Regions from separate parts of the Clostridium sp. JN-9 genome, predicted to be linked through region 1. Evidence: a T-box and tRNA genes for the amino acid it is inferred to sense, from the RefSeq annotation. Region 1 holds a T-box; the other regions hold tRNA genes.
What was found. The T-box of region 1 lies ahead of leuS (leucine--tRNA ligase). A T-box ahead of a tRNA ligase gene usually reads a tRNA of that ligase, here a tRNA-Leu.

Region 1 (7,382 bases):
GGTGGAATTAATATGGCATTAGTAACTACTAAAGAAATGTTTAAAAAGGCTTATGAAGGACATTATGCAATTGGTGCTTTCAACATTAATAATATGGAGATAATTCAAGGTGTAGTAAATGCCTGCAAGGCAAAAAAATCCCCTGTTATTTTACAGGTATCATCAGGAGCTCTTAAATATGCAGGTCCAAATATTTAAAAGCAATGGTTGATGCTGCAATTGCTGATACTAATATAGATTTAGCTCTTCATTTAGATCACGGCCCAGATTTTGAAACAGTTAAATTAGCCATCGAAACAGGATTTACATCTGTTATGTTTGATGGATCACATTATGAATATGAAGAAAATGTTGCTAAAACAAAGGAAGTAGTTGAATATGCTCATGCCCACGGCGTAGTAGTTGAAGCAGAGCTTGGAGTACTTGCCGGAGTAGAAGACGACGTAAAGAGTGATGTTCATATATACACAGACCCAGATCAGGCAGTTGACTTTGTAAATAGAACTGGTGTTGATTCATTGGCTATAGCTATAGGAACAAGCCATGGTGCATACAAGTTCGCTGGAGAAGCAAAATTAAGATTTGATATATTAGAAGAAGTTCAAAAGAAATTACCAGGATTCCCTATTGTTCTTCATGGTGCTTCATCAGTTGATAAAGCTTCAGTTGAAACATGTAATAAATATGGCGGAAACATTGCAGGCGCTAAAGGAGTCCCAGCAGATATGCTTAGAAAGGCTTCTTCAATGGCTGTTTGCAAAATCAATATGATACAGACATAAGATTAGCTATGACAGCTTCTATCAGAGAAGTATTTGCTGAAAATCCAAAGGAATTTGATCCAAGAAAATACTTAGGAGCTGCAAGAAATAACATTCAAAAATTAGTTGAAAAGAAAATTGATGAAGTTTTAGGTAGTGCTAATACTTTATAAATAAAAGGGCTGCTTCAAATTTGGAGCAGCCCTTTATTTCAGTTAAAAGTTTTAAGTTTTAAGTTTTAAGTTAATGTAGTTTTGCCAATGGCAAAACTTTAAATTTAATTTTTCAGCTCCGCGAAAAATATCTTTACTTTACTTCTTACTTCTACTTCTTACTTCTTACTTCTTAGTTTTTAGTTCCTAACTGACTCTTAACTTTTAACTTTCAACTTTCAACTGATTTTAGTTCCTCTCGGATTATATTTGAAACTGAGTTGTAAAAATTCATTGTCAGGAGCAAAGTTTAGTTGAAGTCTATTTGCGCCTCCTGTAATCATAGCTGTATAGATTGTTCCTTTATAAGTTTCAGGATATAGGTTTAACATTTTTTGCGGCTTATTTGAAAAATCTTTAATGTAATCACTATTTCTTGGAGCCAATAATTCGCAGTCTTTTATGCTGAAATTATTATCTTTGACCTTTTCTTTTTTTCTAGTATTTTATCAATGTCTACATCTCCATTAGTAAAGGTATATTCATATTCAACATAAAATATTTTTTTTATAATATAATAAAGCCGCCAAAGCTAAAATAATAAGACCTGGTATTAATTGTCCAACTACTCTGAAAGTATTCCCATAATGCACAATACTATAGAAGCAATACTGCAGTCTTATACTTTATTGTTTCGAAGTAGTCACTAATTGTTCATAAAAATTATCCATTCATCACCCATATTAAAAAGCTTTTATATATATTTTATGATATAATTTCATGAAATAATCCAATGTTTATATTTTTTATAATATATACTTTTTAGTAAAACATTATTGTGTCAAGCAAATTATATAACAAGTGTTTCTATAGGAGGCATAAATTTGAAGGAAATTGAAGTTAAGATACTTAATATAAACATCTCTGAATTAAGAAAAAACTAGAGGAGGTTACATGCAAAAGTTGTAAAAAGTGAAAACCAGATAAAAAGATATTTGATTTCCAGATAGAAGACTTATTAATAACCATGGTTATGCCAGAATAAGGATTGTGAAAGATTTACTAAGAAACAAACAGTACAGTAAATTACATCACCACAAAAAAACTTTTAAGTAACACTGAATTTAAAATTATGTCTGAAAATGAAACAGAAATAAAAAATGCTGATGAGGGGGAAAAAATATTTCAGGCTTTGGGTTTAGAGCTTGTTCAAACCATACCTAAATACAGAGAAAGCTACAAATATGAAAATACTTTAATTGAAATAGATATTAATGAAAAATCTTTCTGCCCATTTCCATACATTGAAATAGAATCTCCAACTGAAGAAGAACTTAAAAAAACAGTTGAACTTTTGGGATATGCTATGAAAGATACTACTTCATTAAGTATTTATGATATACTGAAAAATAAAGGATTATAAATTATGTTTGGATATGTTTTTCCTTATAAAATGGAACTTAAAATTAAGGATTTTGAAAAATTTAAAGCATATTACTGCGGACTCTGCTTAAGTATCAAGGAAAACTACGGCAACCTGCCCAGGCTTACTTTAAATTATGACATGACATTTTTAGCTATTTTGCTTGATGCTTTAGAGGATAAAGAAATAGAGTATAAAAGTCATAAATGTTTTATACATCCTTTTAAGAAAAAAATTGTTGTTATTAATTCAGATGCCTTGAATTATGCTGCATTTTGTAATGTCTGTCTATCCTATTATAAACTACTAGATGATGTTTATGATGAGAATAGCATAAAAAGCAGATTATCCAGTAAGGTCCTTCACAAATTATTTTATAAGTTCCCGGATAAGTATAATCTTATAAATACTAAGATTAAGGATAATCTTGATAAATTATATCTGTCAGAATCAAATTCATCAGAAAAAAGTTTAGATGAACTTTCACATAATTTTGCTCATATTACTGGTATAATACTATCATCCTATTTGGAAGGCTTCAATGAAAATTTATACACACTTGGATATAACTTAGGAAAATGGATTTATATCATAGATGCATATGATGATTTAAAAAAGGATATGGAAAACCATAGGTTTAATGCCATTAATTCATGCTACAACGTAAACCACAGCCCTTTTGAGGTTTTTAAAAAATCTATTGATAAAAGAATTGATTTTATATTAACAAATTGCGGCAGGCAGTGCGCTGATCAGCTGACAAAAATTCCTTTGAAAAAGAACAAGGAACTCTTATATAATATTTTAAATTTAGGGTTAATTGAAAAAATGGATAAAGTAAAAAACAAGGAGTGAAAACCCATGAGAAATCCCTACGAAATTTTAGAAATTAAAGAGAACGCTTCAAAAGAAGAAATTAAAAAAGCTTACAGGGAGCTGGCAAAAAAATATCATCCAGATCAATATGGTGACAATCCCTTAAAGGATCTTGCAGAAGAGAAGATGATAGAAATAAATGAGGCCTATGATTATCTTATGAAAAATTCTAATGATAATTCAAATAGAAATTCTTCATCAAGTTATGATAATTATTCTTCAGCAGATAATTCCACAGACAATTATTCAATCTATCAATCCATTCGTATGGATATAAACAGTAGAAACTTTTCATCAGCTGAGCGTAAATTGAATGGTATTAATTCACGAGATGCTCAATGGCACTATTTAATGGGTATAGTAAACATGCAGAAGGGATGGTATGATGCAGCCTATAGTAATATCAGCACGGCCTGCAATCTGGATCCTTCTAATATGGAATATAGAGAGGCATTTTCCAAGATTCAGTATGCAAATCAGTCCTATAGGCAGCCTTTTAATACACAAAGGGATAATTCTATCTGCAATATATGTGCAACCCTGTATTGCATTGACTGCTTTTGCAATGGAATGTCGGGATGCTGATTCAGTTAAGAGTTATGAGTTATAAGTTATAAGTTATAAGTAAATTTTTATTAATTTGTTTTGCCAAAGCAAAACTTACATTAATTGTTAACTCGAAACTCTAAACTTTTAACTGTAGAAATTGGGGGTGAAAGTTAGTGGCTAAAAATAATTCTTCAAATATTGCCAAAGGAGGTATTCTTACTGCTATTGGCGTTATATGCGTATATTTGGGTAATGTTTTTCCCATTAATAAAACTTTTATTTTGATTATTGCTTCTGCTTTAATTCCAATTGCAGTAGTATCGTCTAACATTCTTACTTCAATTATGGTTTACGCAGCTACAGCTTTATTGTCTCTTTTCATATGTGGATTAAACATTGCAGTTTTAGCTTATGTACTATTTTTCGGAGTATATGGGATATGTAAATACTATATTGAAAGAATTAGAAAACTTCCCTTTGAAATAATTATAAAATTTCTTTTTTTTAATTTATCACTTTTTATTGGTGGTTTACTCATTAAATCATTTTTTATTGGCAGCATAAAATTAAAATATCCCATTTATATTCTCATTATTTTATGTGAAGTTGGTTTCTGGGTATATGATTATGCTTTAACTATTTTTATAACATATTTATCTAAATACAAAAAAATCTTGACATAATTATTATCTTTGATATAATAGTTAATGTCGTAGTAATGTTAATGCCCATTAGCCAAATGGTAAGGCACCTGTCTCTGGAACAGGCATTTGTTGGTTCGAGTCCAGCATGGGCAGCCAAAAAGCTCTTGAATTTCAAGAGCTTTTTATTTTTTAGATTTTTGGATATTTTTTTCAGCTAAGCACATAATAAGACTAAGTTAAATTTTGTAATAAATGTAACTTAGTCTTTAATTATAGTGAGGTGCAATATATGTTTTCCAAGAATTCTAATAATTTTAAACTTTACTTTTATTTAATTGCTGTTTCATTAATAGTTGTTACTTTATTTTTCCCCTACGAAAGTGTTAAAGCCTATAAAAAAATTACTGCCATTGAAGTAAAGGATATGATAAATACGCCTTCTTCAGAAGCTTTGATTATAGATGTAAGAACTCCCAGTGAGTATAAACAGGGTCATATACCTAAAAGTATAAATATCCCCCTTCAGATATTAAAGGATGAGGTTATACATAAAAATATAAATAAATCCACAAAGATAATAGTTTACTGCCAAAGGGGAATAAGATCTGAAAACGCTGCTGAAATATTGGAACAGCTTGGATATAATAATGTGTATTCACTTGGTGGTATAGATCAGTGGACATATGACATTGAAAAAGATTAACTTCTTGACAATAATTCAACATTAATATAAAATAAAAATAAAATTTGATTAAATATAATATTGTTGTGCTTTGATCAGGAGTAGTAGTATTTATTCATCCTTTAGAGAACTGTTGTATGGTGCAAAACAGTGCCTGAAATTTATGAACTTGCCTGTGAGCTTATCTGCTGAAACAGATACGGGTTGATCCGATAAAGTCTATAAGTGAAACCTTTTATGGTTTAATTAGAGTGGTACCGCGGAATGTAGTCTTCGTCTCTTATACAGAGATGGAGGCTTTTTATTTTACAAAAAATAAAATAATGAGGAGAGATATAATGAGCAAGTATGGAACTGCCATAGATAAAAAGTGGCAGAAAAGATGGGAAGAAACTGATTTATACAAATTTGATAAAAATAAAATGGATAAAAAATTATATGTTCTGGAGATGTTTTCCTACCCATCAGGAAGTAAACTTCATGCAGGTCACTGGTTTAATTATGGGCCTGTGGATTCCTGGGCTAGATTTAAAAGAATGCAGGGATATAATGTTTTTCAGCCAATGGGATTTGATGCATTTGGATTACCTGCAGAAAACTATGCTATAAAAACCGGGGTTCATCCAAAGGATTCAACCTTAAAAAATATTGAAACTATGGAAAAACAGTTAAAAGCTATGGGGGCTATGTTTAATTGGGACAACGAAGTTATTACATGCAAGCCTGAATACTATAAATGGACTCAATGGGTTTTTCTTAAACTTTATGAAAAAGGATTGGCTTATAGAAAAAAGGCCCCTGTAAATTGGTGCCCTAGCTGCAATACAGTTTTAGCTAATGAACAAGTAGTTGATAATTGCTGTGAAAGATGCGGTACTGAAGTTACCAAAAGAGATTTAACTCAATGGTTTCTAAAGATTACAGATTATGCTGAAGAACTTCTTCAAAAATTAGATGAATTAGACTGGCCTGAAAAGACAAAGGCTATGCAGAGACATTGGATAGGAAAATCTACAGGTGCAGAAGTTACATTTAAAGTAGTTGGTTCTGACCTGGAATTTCAGGTGTTCACAACAAGAGCTGATACACTTTTTGGTGTTACTTATGTGGTTCTGGCTCCTGAAAGTCCACTTGTTGATAAAATTACTACTGATGAGTATAAGGATGCAGTAAAGGAATATAAAGAAAGCACTAAAAAACAATCTGATATAGAAAGGCAGTCTATTTCAAAAGAAAAGACAGGTGTATTCACTGGAAGCTATGCCATAAATCCTATTAATGGAGCTAAAGTTCCAATCTGGATTGGTGATTATGTATTAAGCACCTATGGTACCGGAGCTGTAATGGCTGTGCCTGCACATGATGAAAGGGATTTTGCTTTTGCAAAAAAGTATAACTTACCGATAATAAGAGTTATAGAAGGCGGAGAACTTCCATTCACTGAATATGGTCCTATGACAAATAGTTCTGATTATAACGGTTTATCCGGTGAAGCTGCAAAAAATGCCATTATAAATAAACTGGAATCCTTAGGACTTGGTGCTAAAAAAATAAATTACAGACTTAGGGACTGGCTTGTATCAAGGCAAAGATATTGGGGCGCACCAATACCTGTGGTTTACTGTGATCATTGCGGCATAGTTCCTGTACCAGAGGATCAGCTTCCTGTTAAGCTGCCATATAACGTTGAATTTGCACCTGATGGCAAATCACCACTGGCAAAAAGTGAAGAATTTATGAACACCACCTGTCCTAAATGCGGAGGACCTGCCCGCAGAGAAGCAGATACCCTGGATACTTTTGTATGTTCATCCTGGTATTATTTAAGATATCCTGATAATAAAAACAGCGCCAAAGCCTTTGACCCTGAAATTATTAATAAAATGCTTCCTGTTGATAAATATGTGGGAGGCCCTGAGCATGCATGTATGCATTTACTTTACGCCAGATTTATTACAAAAGCTTTAAGAGATATGGGATATCTGAATTTTGATGAACCATTCTTATCATTAAGGCACCAGGGATTAATACTTGGTCCTGATGGTCAGAAAATGAGTAAATCAAAAGGGAATACAATATCACCAGATGAATATATAAATGAATATGGTGCTGATGTTTTCAGGATGTATCTTATGTTTGGTTTCGATTATTCCATGGGCGGTGCCTGGAGCGACGATGGAATAAAATCAATATCAAAATTCATTGATAGAATAGAAAGAGTGCTTGACAGCTTAAAGAATTTTGATTCATCCAGCACAAAGGATTCCTTTGGCAGTGCAGAAAAGGACTTAAACT
Region 2 (7,382 bases), 660 kb from region 1:
GATTGCTGGCTAAAAATCAACTCTACTCTTCAAATAGAGTAGATTAATTATATAAGACACACGAACATACATTCTGATTTGACTGTATGTTTATTAGGGTTACCCTTTTTTTGAAGAATCATTTCATTTTCTTTTTATTTTGTTCTTGACATATTACCAAATTGCTTTCTTAAAAATTAAAGTAGTTGCTTAAGATGCTAAGTTTATTTGTAAAAATAAGTATTCCCATAGCAATCATTAAAATGCCGCTGACAATAGAAAACACAGGCAGATATTTACTGATTTTTTTAAAGTACAAAGTGAGTTTTTCAACAGCCAGGGCCGTTAAAATAAAAGGAACAGCTAATCCCAATGAGTACATAATGAGCAGGAGAATTCCCTTGGGTACTGTATTCATATTTGAAGCATAAATTAATATTGATGCAAGTATTGGGCCGATACATGGTGTCCATCCAGTAGCAAAAGCCATACCCATGAAAAGTGAATTTAAATTACTAAAGCTTTGAAAATGAATGAATTTTTTTTCATAATATAAAAATTTAATTTTAAAAATTCCAGTGGTATGTAATCCAAATAGTATTATGATAATTCCGCCAATTTTCCTCAATATATCCATATGCTTTGTTACAAGACTGCCTAGAAAAGTAGCCGTGGCACCTAGTAGGATGAATATTATTGAAAAACCAATAACAAAGGCAAATGATTTATAAAGTGCATTGAATTTATTTTTAGAATTATGTGTATCTCCTATGGTAGTACCTGTAATATAACCAATATATGCCGGGAAAAGAGGAAGTACGCAGGGTGATAAAAAAGATAGAAGCCCAGCAGAAAAAGCTAAGATTAAAGAAATATTATCCAAATTCTATACCTCCATTGTAATATATACCCATAGTGGGTATAAAATTATTATAATATTATTTCCCAAAAATATCAAACAAAATTTAAAGTTGCTGTTTTTGCAGGAAATTTTTTTATTATCATTGTAATTAATATGCTGTTTTATTATATAATTATATTTGTATAATTTTTTAAAGTATTACAGATTAAGAAGGGAATTTAATATATGTTAAGATTTTTAGATGCAGGAGAATCTCATGGGAAAGCTTTAACTGCTATAATTGAAGGCTTTCCATCAAACTTTGAAATTAATATAAACAGCATAAACAATGAACTCTCAAGAAGACAGAATGGTTATGGCAGAGGAAACAGAATGAAAATTGAAAGGGATTCAGTTGAAATCTGGTCAGGTGTAAGGGGAAAATATACCACAGGGAATCCTATAACTTTAATTATATACAATAAGGATTATAAAAACTGGATTGAAAAGCTTTCTAAAAAGCCTGATGATAATGAAAGAATAACAGTTCCAAGGCCTGGCCATGGTGATTTAGTGGGATACTATAAATATAATACACTGGATATAAGAGATACCATAGAAAGAACTTCAGCCAGGGAGACAGCCATAAGAGTTGCAGTAGGAGCTGTATGCAAACAGGCTCTTGAAAGTCTTGGAATTATTATCAGAAGTAAGGTTAAAAGCATTGGCGGAATACAAGATACACAGGTGGATTTATTTAACCATAATGATTATGATATAATAGAACGAAATAATTTAAGATGTTTTGATAAGAATATAAGAAAAGAATGGAAAAACATAATAGACCAATGCAGTGAACAGGGTGATACCATAGGGGGAAGTATTTTTATTTCCATAAAAGGAGTGCCTCTTGGTATTGGAAGCTATACTCAATGGGACAAGAAATTAGATGGTATTTTGTCAAAGGCAATAATATCAGTTCAGGGTATGAAAGCCGTAGAATTTGGAAATGGTACCAATATAACTGAAAAAGGCAGCAGCTTTAATGATGGAATTAAATATATAAACGGCAGAATTACAAGAAGCAGTAATAATTGCGGAGGAATTGAAGCTGGAGTATCCAATGGAGAAGATATTAATATCACTGCTTTTATGAAGCCAATTTCAAGTGTGAAAAAGGGCGTTGACTCAATAGATTTGATAAAAAAGGAAAATCTCACAAGCAGATACGAAAGATCAGATACCTGTGCTGTGGTACCTGCAGGCATTGTGCTTGAAAATGTATGTGCATATGAACTACTTAAAGAAATATTGAATAAATTTCCAAATGATGATTTTAATCAGCTTATTGAAAATTACAAAGCCTATTGCAGAAATCTGCCTGTAAAAAATATGGAGGTGTGAAAATGACAAAAGAGAGAATGCTTGTGCTGGATTCAAATAGTTTAATGAATAGGGCATTTTATGCATTACCACCGTTAACAAATAATGAAGGATTACATACTAACGCAGTTTTTGGATTTACAACTATGCTTTTGAAAATGAAAGAAGAAATTAAGCCTGACTACATTGTAGCAGCATTTGATAGGAAAGCTCCTACTTTCAGACATAATGAATATAAGGATTATAAGGCAGGAAGAAAGAAAATGCCGGAAGAGCTGGCAGAGCAATTCCCAGTTATAAAAGACTTATTAAATAAATTATCAATAAATATATTTGAAATTGATGGCTTTGAAGCTGATGATTTAATTGGAACCCTTGCAGTGTATGCAGAAAAAAATGATATTGAAGTTTATATTGTAACAGGAGATAGAGATGCACTTCAGCTGGCATCAGATAATATAAAAGTTGTAATAACTAAAAAAGGTATTACTGAAAAGGAAATATACGATAAAAACAGAATGATTGAAGATTATGGAGTAACTCCAAAGCAGTTTATAGATGTAAAAGGTCTTATGGGAGATGCATCGGATAATATACCAGGAGTTCCAGGTATAGGGGAAAAGACTGCATTTAAATTAATTAAGGAATACGGAAGCATTGAAAATGTACTTTCAAATATAAATAGTATAAATGGCAAGAAAATAAAGGAAAATCTAACGGAATACAGTGAGCAGGCTGTATTTAGTAAAAGACTTGCCACAATTATAACTGATGTTCCCGTGGAAATGGACTTAGATGATATAAAATCTCAAGACAATTATGATGCTGATGGTGTAAAGCAGATGTTTTATAAGCTTCAATTTAAATCATTGCTGGACGAAATCCCTGACAGTGATAAGACAACAGTAAAAGCTGAAGAAAAAGATTTAAGTTTTATTAATATAGAAACTGTCAGTGAATTAGATGAGCTGTTCAGCCGTATTGTACTTTCATGCAGCAATGAAGGCTTTACCGAGATCTTTATAATATTTGATATAGAAAATGGAAATGTATATTCAAAAAGCTTTATTAGTAAAATTTATATGAAATATAATAGTGAGCTTTATTCTATTAATATGCAGCAAATTATCCATGAAGATGATGAAAATGCAGTTAATATTTTAAAATCTGTTTTTGACAGCACTTCTATTTTAAAGATTGGATTTGATGTTAAAGTACCTCATACCATACTTCATAAAATGGGAATTGAGTTTAATGGAGTTAAATTTGATGCTAAAATAGCTGCTTATCTTTTGGATTCTTCAAAAGGGGAATATAATCTTAACGAAATTGAAGAGGAAATGTTAAGAATCAATATTGATGGTGAAGGAGAAAAGGTAAAAATAAAGGAAGTTTACTATTTAGAGCAGCTTTACAATGAATTAAATAAAAATATTAAAGAATCAAATATGGAAAGTTTATTATATGAAGTTGAACAGCCTCTTACTGAGGTATTAGCCTCAATGGAAAATGAAGGATTCAGAGTTGACAAAGAAAAGCTTTCAGAACTGGGAGAGAAATTTAAAAGAGAGATTCTTCTCACTCAGAAGGTCATTTATGAACTAGCTGATGAAGAGTTTAATATAAATTCACCTAAACAGCTGGGAAAGGTTTTATTTGAGAAATTGGATTTACCAGTAATAAAAAAGACTAAAACTGGTTATTCAACCAATGCAGAGGTACTTGAGGCGCTTAGTGATAAGCATCCTATAATTGAAAAGATTATTTATTACAGACAATTAACTAAGCTTTATTCTACTTATGTTGAAGGGCTTATGGCTGTTATTGATGATGATGAAAAAATACATTCAAGCTTTAATCAGGCGGTTACTACTACTGGAAGACTTTCAAGTACGGAGCCTAATCTTCAGAATATACCAATTAAACATGAGCTTGGAAGAGAAATTAGAAAAGTTTTTGTACCTGAAAATGAAAACTGTGTTATACTGTCAGCAGATTATTCTCAAATAGAACTGCGAGTATTAGCACATATTGCAAATGATGAAAATTTAATAAATGCTTTTATTAACCATAGTGATATTCACACAAAAACTGCTTCCGAAGTTTTTAAGGTACCAATTGATCAGGTTACACCTATTATGAGAAGCAATGCAAAGGCTGTTAACTTTGGGATTGTATACGGAATTGGAGAATTCAGTCTGGCAAAGGATTTAAAAATATCCAGAAAAGAAGCTAAGCAGTATATTGACACATATTTTGAGAGATATCCAAATGTTAAAAAATATATGGATGATATTATTAAACAGGCAAGGGAAAGCCTTTATGTTACTACAATTATGAATAGAAGAAGATTTATACCTGAAATACAAGCATCAAATAAAATGGTAAGGTCCTTTGGTGAAAGATTAGCTATGAATACACCTATTCAGGGAAGTGCTGCTGATATTATAAAAATGGCCATGGTAAAGGTATATAAACAGTTAAATGATAAAAAATTAAAAAGCAAACTTATTTTGCAGGTTCATGATGAATTAATTGTTAATGTTTATAAGGATGAGCTTGATGTGGTTAAGAATATAGTTAAAGATGCTATGGAAAATGTTTTAAAACTCAGAGTACCCTTAGAAGTTGATATAAATATAGGAAATACCTGGTATGATGCAAAATAGTGACTGGTGGTGTTATAATGCTGAAAGTTGGTTTAACTGGTGGTATTGGAAGCGGGAAAAGTACAATATCCAAATTATTAGCTGAGAAGAACATTCCAGTAATAGATGCAGATTTAATTTCCAGAGAGGTACAGTGCAAATATCCTGAAATAAATTTAGAAATCCGCAAAAAGTTTGGTAATGAATTTTTTGATTCTGATGGAGAAATTATAAGGAGGAAACTGGGGAATTATATTTTTCAGTTCAAAGAAAAAAGAGTAGAATTAGAAAGTATTATTATCCCCTTTATAAAAAAAGAGATATTTAGTAAAATTACGTCATATAGTAAAAGTGGAGTAAAAATATGCATAGTTGATGCACCTACTTTAATTGAGAAGGGGCTATATAAACTTATGGATATAAATATTCTGGTGTGGGTTGACAGGGAAACTCAAATCAGAAGGGTTATGGAAAGAGATAACTTCACCATGGAACAGGTGATTCAAAGAATAAATTCTCAAATGTGTTTAGATGAAAAGAAGAAATACGTAAATTATGTTATCGATAATTCAAAAGAAATAGATAGTTCAGTAAAACAGTTAGAAAAAATTTTAATTAATCTGCAGAAGTGATAGGGGGTGCGGTTGCTACGTATGGAAGGTGCGTACAATTATAGGGAATGAAATTAATAAAAAGATTTTTTTTAATTATACTTGTAATTATTGTAGCAATTAATTCAAAAAATATATTAAAACATTTTTATCCTTATAAATATAAACAGGATATATTAACATACTCAAAAAAATATAATGTAGATCCATATCTAATATTGGCTGTTATTAAAGCAGAAAGTAATTTTAACGAAAATGCCACTTCTGCCAAAAACGCTCACGGACTTATGCAGATAACATCAGAAACAGCACAGTGGGCTTCAGAAAAGATGAAAATAGAAAATTATAATGACAAGATGTTATATGAACCTAAGTTTAATATAGATATGGGGTGCTGGTATGTTTCTGACCTTACAAAGGAGTTTAATGGTAATATTGACTTAGTTTTGGCAGCTTACAACGGCGGCAGAGGAAATGTACAAAAGTGGTTAAACAGCCAAAATCACTCTTCAGATGGAAAAACGCTTGAATATATACCTTTCAAGGAAACAGATAAATATGTTAAGAAAGTTAAAGTAAATTACAGCATCTATAAATACCTTTATGGTGCTGATAGTAAATAAATGCTGCACCACATAAATTATTTATTGACATAAACTTATTACGTAGTATAATAATATTTGTAATCTTAAGCAGGAGTGGCGGAATCGGCAGACGCATGCGTTTAAGGGGCGCACGCCGAGAGGCATACGGGTTCAAGTCCCGTCTTCTGCACCAATTTCAAAGGCTTTAAGCTGATTTAAACAAAATTTATATTAAAAATATACCACACGTTTAGCAAAGAAAAATGCTTATAAACGTGTGGTTTTTCTATATTTCCCGTAAATTTAAAAAGTGCAGTTAAATCAACTGCACTTTTATAATATTATTTATTTCAGTAAATATTCAATAATTGTTCTCATAGTTATACCGTTGGCACCAATGTCATAGCCATCATGTGGTTTTGAATATGATGAGCAGCCGGCTATATCCAGATGAGCGAAATCAACTCCCTCAGAAAAGCTTTCAAGAAACATGCCTGCAACAACTGCTCCTGAATCAGTACCTGTATTTTTTAAGTCTGCCTTATCAGTTTTCAGCTGCTCAAAGTATTCTTCATTGTTTGGAAGCCTCCAGAAATTTTCCCCTACAGCATTTCCTGCTTTTATTATTGAAGAACTGAGATTGTCTGAATTGCTGAAAAGTCCTGCATTTATGCCGCCCAGGAAGTTTGCACAGGAGCCTGTCAGTGTGGCAATATCAATAATTTTAGTGGCTCCCAATTCCTTGGCATAGGTTATAGCATCACATAAAATAAGTCTTCCTTCTGCATCTGTAGAAATAACCTGAACAGTTTTACCACTATATGTTGTGATTACATCTCCTGGTCTGTAAGAATTCCCAGATGGCATATTTTCTACTACTGGAATCAGGCCAATTATATTTTTTTTAGGTCTGATACTTCCAACTGCTTTCATTATACCAAGTACATAAGAGGCACCAGCCATATCACCTGACATTGATTCCATGCCCTTTGCAGGTTTTAATGATATTCCGCCGCTGTCAAAGGTTACTCCTTTTCCAATAAGAGATATTATTTCTTTATTTTCAGCATCACCAAAGTACTGAAGCACTATAAGTCTTGGGCTATGTGAACTTCCGCTGCACACTGATAGAATTGAGTTCATTCCCATTTGCTCAAGCCTGTATTTATCTATTATATCTATATCCAATTTCTCATCAGTAGAAATATTTTCTGCCTGCTGAGTCAGATATTTCGGTGTTACAATATTAGAGGGCATATTCACCAGCTGTCTGGAGAAATTTATGCAGTTACCTATAATAACACCCTTACTTATGGATTCTTTATATTTAGATATT
Region 3 (7,382 bases), 630 kb from region 1:
GATCTATAAGTTTTGCAGCTTCTGCAAATCTTCCATAAGTACCTGTAGCTTTTTTCATAGCTTCATTTGCATCTATGCCTTTTTTAATCATATCCATCATTTTTCCAAGGCTGACAAATTCATAACCAATTACTTCATTGTTTTCGTCTAAAGCTATTCTATTTATGTAACCTTCAGCCATTTCCAGGTATCTTGTTCCCTTAGCACTAGTGCCGTACATTGTACCAACCTGGCTTCTTAATCCTTTTCCTAGATCTTCAAGGCCTGCACCTATTGGTAGTCCGCCTTCTGAGAAAGCAGTCTGAGTTCTTCCATAAACTATCTGTAAAAATAATTCTCTCATAGCTGTATTTATTGCATCACAAACCAAGTCTGTATTTAAAGCTTCAAGTATTGTCTTTCCTGGGAGAATTTCAGATGCCATAGCAGCTGAATGTGTCATTCCAGAGCATCCTATAGTTTCAACTAATGCTTCCTGAATAACTCCATCTTTTACGTTTAAAGTTAATTTGCAGGCACCCTGCTGAGGAGCACACCAGCCAATTCCATGAGTTAAACCTGATATATCCTTTATTTCTTTAGCTTGTACCCATTTTCCTTCTTCTGGTATTGGAGCTGGGCCATGATTAGGTCCTTTTGCAACACAAATCATGTTTTCAACTTCTGTTGAATAAATCATTTTATTATCTCCTTCCTACTATAGATCATTGATTTTCAAATTTATTAATGTGGCTATGTAATTATTTAGCCCACTGGGTATATTTACGTCCCACATCAGTTATAAAATAATTGACATACGTACTTTTTTATTTTAACAAATTTCTCAGTTGGTAACAATAGCTTTAATAAATAAATTGAATCAGAACTAAATTACACAAAATTCTGATAACATACACTATTTTTATTTATTATACTATTGCGTTTATTGTATGCTGTAATGTATAATATCTTCCATAAACTATTATGGGAGGTATTTTATGTCTGAAAGAACTTTAGTACTTATAAAACCTGACGGAGTTGAGAGAAAATTAATAGGAAAAATTATAAATTTCTACGAGGAAAAAAATTTAAATATTATTGCAATGAAAATGATTAAGCCAGATCTTGCTACAGTGGAAGAACATTATATTGAGCATACGAAAAAGGATTATTTTAAAGATTTAATAAGTTACATAACTGAAGAAAGACTGGTTGCCATGGTTGTTCAGGGTGAGCACGCTGTTGAATTGGTAAGAAAGATTAATGGCTCAACAGATCCTTTGAATTCTGATATGGGGAGTATCAGGGGCAGATTTGCCTGTGATAAGCAAAGAAATCTGGTTCATGCCTCTGATAGTGCTGATAGCGCTAAACGTGAAATCAATATATGGTTCCCTGAGGTAAAATAATACTGTTGACATAATTATTATCATATGATATCATAATTCTGTTACTTGCCGCTGTGGCGGAATTGGCAGACGCACGGGACTCAAAATCCCGGATAAATTGTCGATTGTAAAATTTCATAATTATACAATATAATCGTATATTTTTTCTCTTTTATTGTGCCGCTGTGATGGAACTGGCAGACTTGACAGACTCAAAATCTGTTGTCCGTAAGGGCGTATCGGTTCGAATCCGATCAGCGGCACCATCAAAATTTTTATCTCTTGTATAAGAGTGTATTTTTATACAATCCAATAAGTTATCAGAAATCGCACGTCTTATGCGATTTTTTTTGCTCTGAAATAAATAATCCGACGTATAAATCTATTATATCATAATAAAAAATAAAGCCTACCTTTTTTAGGTAGGTTGAATTAATTATATTATTTTTTAAACAGTTACGGATGATAATGATGATGTTATTGGCTTTGCGTTAGTAGTATTATTATTCTCTTTTTCTATTGTTGCTACTACATTTGCCCAATAATTTTCTGCGTCCTCTGCAAGTGTTGTCTTTTTTGTTTTATCTACTTTTACATCTTTTAATTCTTCTATTTCCATTAGTTCTTCTTTTATCTCAATACTATTTTTCTGTGCCTTCTCTACATAATCTTTTATTGTTAAATCAGTATATATTAAAGGAAAAATATAATTGCTTGTTATATAATTCTCTTGGTCTTTTCGCCAATACATTTCTCCGGCATCTTTAAATCTATCGTCCTTATAATTTCCAAAAACTATATTTTTAAATCCTGCGGCTTTAAGTTTTTTGTATGCCCTTATGCTTCCGTTTATTCCGGCTGTATCATTATCGTAACTAATTACGATTTTAAGTTCGCTTTGGCTTAATTTCTTAAAATCTTTTATAAGTTGTATCTGTCCACTTGTTAATTTACAACCATAGCTTGCCACAACAGCAGTCTTTGCAAAATTTTTACTTGCTATCCTTAAAGCATCTTTTTCGCCTTCTGTTATTACCAGCTTATTGTATTCCCGTGGAGCATCCGAATACCTACTTAATAAAAACAGGGAATTATCTGTTTTTGTACCTATTAAATTTATTTTAAGTTTGCTTACGAGGTCACTTTTTTGTGTGCTAAACCATTCATCCCCTTTTATAATTTCTAATATATCTTCTTCTGTATCTTTAAAGCCACGTTTGTTAAATTTCCCTGTTCTACGTCCCTTGAGTCCTATAATCTTACCATAGGTATCTTTTATTACATAAATTACAGAGCCACGGAACATATTACTCCAGTATTTAACATCTTTATCTTCTGCGGATGATATAGTAAAATCTCTATAATAAACATCTGTGCCAAAATCCTTTTTTGTAAAGTGCATTTTTTGTAGATACCAATTATTTTGTGTACATTCTTCCAAAATGCCTTCTGCTATCTGCCCTGTTTTCTCTATCTGCTCTTCTTCTTTTCTTATTCTCTCGGCTTTGGCTTTCTCAATTTCGTTTATGTTCTTTTTTTCGAATTTTGTTATGATAACTTCTTTACCGCTACCGTACAGGATATTGTATATATAATCTATAGGATTAACTCCATCAAGCAATTTTTTTAAGGCTGTAAAAATGGTACCTCTTTTGCCACACTTTTGACAATAAAAATTCGGTACATTTTCTGTTATAATCCATCCGCAATGTCTTGTGTTTTTATCTTTATCTGTATCGCAGAGCGGACATTTTGTTTCAGCAATTTCATTTCCTTTTACATATTTTGTTTTGTAGTCCTCTGTATCTCTAACTACTCCGGTGGATTTTAATACTAACATTAATTTATTTATGTTCCAGCCGTTATTATCTATTTCCACTTTTCTTAATAATCTTTTCCATTCTGCTATGTCTTCATCATCATCCTTGTCTTTCCAGGCATCTATTATCTGTTTTCTTAACTTCCACTTTAAATCTATAGCTTTATATAATGCTGTATTTACTACGTTATCTAATTTATCTTCCTGCGCATTTTTAAGATAGCTTTTTAAGTTTAATTTGTCTGCTAACTGTTTGTACAAATTATAATCTAACTTCACGTATTTATATTCCCATCTGTTTTCATCTTTAGTATAGTAATTGTAATTTTTTAGGTTTTTAAGATCGTAATTTGATTTTAATAAATTTGCTACCGCACTATTTATAACGGTAGCCCAATCCAGTTGGTTATCCCCGTTAAAAATGGTATTATATTTATTTATTATTTTATTATAATTTTCAGTTTGATCTTTAAATATTCTCATTACATACCACGCTCCTTTATGTTCATCTGTATTTATAATCCATTTGGTCATTTTTGGATTATGTACTGCAATTTAATGCTTGAGCGGTGGTTTATAAAATTTTATGTAATGGGCTTTGATAAGCCCCTAATATCTAATTATTTTTTATTTATTAAGAACTCTTGTTCCCTCTATGATTATATATTAGGACATCATTTTCGGTATTTGCAAGTTTTTTTATAAACTTTTTAAAATTTTTTATTAAGATTATGATAGCATCAGCATTTCCAGAAGTCTAATTCTACCATATACTTCCTTAACTCACCTTGTCAGGCATCCACCTTTTAACATATCAGTACAAATCACACGTCTTATAAATTCTCCAGTTTTTAGCTGCCTATTCGCAGCTATATCTTTAATAGTTTTATATTCATCATCGTTTAAGCTGAATAACATTTTTTGGAGGTCTTTTGAATTATATTCTGTATCCTCGTAAATATTTGTATTATCTTCTAAACTTCTTATTAAATTTAAAGTATATTTTGTGGCTGGTAAGTTATGATGCTTTGCCACGGTTTTTAAAGCTGTATAACAGCTTGGAGATAAACAAGCCCAGATTTTATTTTTTCTTTTCATATGGCATCACCATCCTATCCTTTGTTCTTTATAAATATATAGTAGAACATCATTTTTGATAGTTGCAAGTATTTTTATTAAAAATATTGATAATCTTCTAAATTGTGATATAATATTATTATAATTTACAAATTAGTAAAAACATGATAATCCAAACATAATAATATGAAAACCTATGGATAAAAAAGGGAGAGGATGAAAAATTGATGAATCCTATGGATAAGATAAAAAATGAAATGATAGATACTAAATTGGTAGTATGTCAGGATGGATTTACGTACCAGTTGAATAGAACCAGACAGGGATTTTTAGATACAATAAATTTAAGCTATGCTACGAAAAGTGGTATGAAGACTATTAGTAGACGGATGCCTTCCGTTTTGGGATGGGCTACACAAACAGCTTTGGAATTTGCTATTCCACTAATATAATAAGAATAAAATAAGTATAGTAAGAGGTCATTAAGGCCTCTTTTTCTATTGACAACGTAACGTTGACGTAGAAAATAAATGACAGGATGATTAATATTTAGATAAATAAATAGCTAAAAACACGTTTAATAAGCTAAAAAACAAAAAATGAAACGATGGCAGTAAATTAAGTGGCTTATAATACATATTCCTGCTTCTTTTGTATATATCTATTTTCTATCTTCTAAAGACTGTTCCGAATTTAAAAACGATTTACGATTTTGGACTACGTTTTCTGTAGTTTAGATTTTTAATATGTGTTAATATGTACTAATACAAGTTAATTGATATTAGTTTATATTAATACGAATTAATAACAGTTAATGTGTATTATCAAAAAGAGAGAGGTTTTATATGTATGAAGCAAACTAAATTAGATATTACGCTAGAAACAGATTTATCTGCAGATGAATTTAACAAAAAATTATTAGAATGGTTTAGTGCGAGTGGATGGGAATATGGATGTATAATGCGACGTGTAAACGAAAATGGTAATAAAATTATTATAAAAATAGAATCTAATGCAAAATAAAAAAAATCCACGCCCCTTGAAAGGACGTGGATATGATTGCAATACATTACTTGTTTTCTGCTGTAGATGTATCTGCTACAGCGGGAGCATCTGCTTTATTTTCTATAATCTGAACTGGTCTTACCACAAAATCGTAAGTGCCTGTTGAAGTAAAAGTTACTACAATTGCATTTATAAACATTAAATAAATGCCATTAAATGCAAAAGTACCATTAGCAATGGCTACGGCTAGGATATTAATAAAAGCGACTATAAAAGTAAAATATTTTGTCGGAACTGCCTTGATAAACGGAACTTCTTTTAAAAATTGTGTAACCAACATAGTTACAATTACAGTTCCCATAAAACCACCTAAAAAACTCCAAGTTAAAAAATTATCTAATACCATATTATCACCTTCAGCTTCTAAAATTTTTAAGAGAGATGAGACTTGATAGCCTTTTTATTCAACATAACGTTGACGAAAAATATAATTGATAAAATTTAAGAGAGCATTGCCCCCCAAGTATTATTTCCAACTTTGCCATCTGGATATAAGCCGTGGTTACTTTGCCATGTTTTAATAAGCCTATCTGTACGCCAGCCCCAGATTCCATCTATTACTGTTCCAGCTCTATATTGTAAATATCTTACGATTATAGCATTTGTGCTATAATATGCATAAGGCTTTGTAAATATTGTATTTATTGCATTCCATGTATTTTGTCCGGCTATTCCATCGGATGAAATACCTACAATCTGTTGAAACTTTTTTACTGCACTTACTGTCCTAGCCCCTGTAAAACCATCTTCTACTAAAGCCCTACCTTGATAGTCTGGAATTTTTAATACATTTAATGTATGCTGTAAGTTTCTTATATTATTATCTCCGGTCTGTGGCTGCTGAACAGGTTTTATTGTTATAACTGGAGCATTGAAATCTAATAATATATTATCTGCAAAAGTATCCATATCGCAATTTCCTAAAATTCCGGGGACTTGTCCGTTTTCTGAATATTGCCAACCAGTATGAGGCACACTAGGCTCTGTATTGGAATAATTAGCAATCCAGAGCGGATAATTTTTAACTACATCTGTTAGATTATTATTATAAAAATTGCTGTAGGTATATAAGCATACACCTTTATTTTGCTGTTTTAGATATTCTGCAAATTTAACAACATTGTCTGAAATTTGTTCTGCAGTCTGCCCTAGTGTAATTTCTACATCTATAGCATATTTACAATCAGCGTCGAAATTTTTAGTAGCATCTAAAAAATGTTGAGCTTCGTTTATCGGATTATTCGCCCTTAAAAAATGATAAAATCCAACTTTTAATCTCGCATTTTTGGCATTTTGATAATTCTGCGTTAAACATGGATCTGTCCAGGTAACGCCCTCTGTTGCTTTTATATATACAATTTCTATACCACTATTTTTAACCGCTTTAAAATCTATATTGCTTTGATAGCTTGATACGTCTATACCTTTCATTTTATCGCCCTCCTTTATTTTATAAATTTAATACCTGCTATTATTAATGCAATAATAATGCCGCCAGCGGCACTGTATAATAATGCAACTGGTCTCTGGTTATTCTGTTCTATCTTATCTGCTATTTTTTCTATACTTTTTTCTATTCTACTTATACTGGAGCAAATAGAATCTATTTTTTCTCTACTTACCGCATTTTCTGTTTCTATAGTATTTACCTTTACTTCTAATTCTGTTACATCTTGTTCTAGTTTTTCAATTTTTTCTTGCATATTTGTAATATACATACAATCTTTACATTTTTCATTTTCCATACTGCATCACCTCAATTACTTTTTATTTTTTTGTTTTAAGCATGAGAGATAAAGTAACTAGGTTTAGATTATGTATATTATATATGTAGAAAAAAGAGAATACTTACTACTTATAACTATGAAAAAAAGAGATATGATAACTACTTTTAACGAGGAAGGAAAGGTTAGGTTGTTTAGCTTTATGATGTGTACCTAACTAACCATCTTAATTGGCTTCCCGTTATTAGTAGTATTTATCTCTTTTTTTGTTACAAGTAGTAGTAATACTCTCTTTTTATTATTATATAAGCCGTAATTTTATTGTCTAAT

Region 2: it encodes a tRNA-Leu, which carries the amino acid that the T-box ahead of leuS (leucine--tRNA ligase) is inferred to sense. The anticodon was not compared.
Region 3: it encodes a tRNA-Leu, which carries the amino acid that the T-box ahead of leuS (leucine--tRNA ligase) is inferred to sense. The anticodon was not compared.

Annotation. Positions count from the first base shown of each region.
Region 1 covers NZ_CP035280.1:276,700-284,081, reverse strand. The annotation lists partial or broken gene fba (class II fructose-1,6-bisphosphate aldolase) at 13-934, shown strand; partial or broken gene EQM05_RS01400 (CYTH domain-containing protein) at 1,798-2,336, shown strand; gene EQM05_RS01395 (DUF5685 family protein) at 2,340-3,191, shown strand; gene EQM05_RS01390 (DnaJ domain-containing protein) at 3,198-3,797, shown strand; gene EQM05_RS01385 (hypothetical protein) at 3,935-4,444, shown strand; tRNA gene EQM05_RS01380 (tRNA-Gln) at 4,487-4,561, shown strand; gene EQM05_RS01375 (rhodanese-like domain-containing protein) at 4,695-5,108, shown strand; T-box leader at 5,170-5,371, shown strand; gene leuS (leucine--tRNA ligase) at 5,426-7,382, shown strand, end outside.
Region 2 covers NZ_CP035280.1:940,503-947,884, forward strand. The annotation lists gene EQM05_RS04495 (IS110 family transposase) at 1-47, shown strand, start outside; gene EQM05_RS04500 (cytochrome c biogenesis protein CcdA) at 170-862, opposite strand; gene aroC (chorismate synthase) at 1,067-2,224, shown strand; gene polA (DNA polymerase I) at 2,227-4,872, shown strand; gene coaE (dephospho-CoA kinase) at 4,890-5,483, shown strand; gene EQM05_RS04520 (lytic transglycosylase domain-containing protein) at 5,531-6,085, shown strand; tRNA gene EQM05_RS04525 (tRNA-Leu) at 6,155-6,239, shown strand; gene EQM05_RS04530 (leucyl aminopeptidase) at 6,392-7,382, opposite strand, start outside.
Region 3 covers NZ_CP035280.1:905,637-913,018, reverse strand. The annotation lists gene EQM05_RS04375 (hypothetical protein) at 1-679, opposite strand, end outside; gene ndk (nucleoside-diphosphate kinase) at 978-1,388, shown strand; tRNA gene EQM05_RS04365 (tRNA-Leu) at 1,547-1,633, shown strand; gene EQM05_RS04360 (toprim domain-containing protein) at 1,816-3,720, opposite strand; gene EQM05_RS04355 (hypothetical protein) at 3,970-4,284, opposite strand; gene EQM05_RS04350 (hypothetical protein) at 4,500-4,715, shown strand; gene EQM05_RS15685 (hypothetical protein) at 5,113-5,286, shown strand; gene EQM05_RS04345 (hypothetical protein) at 5,333-5,674, opposite strand; gene EQM05_RS04340 (GH25 family lysozyme) at 5,770-6,759, opposite strand; gene EQM05_RS04335 (hypothetical protein) at 6,774-7,073, opposite strand.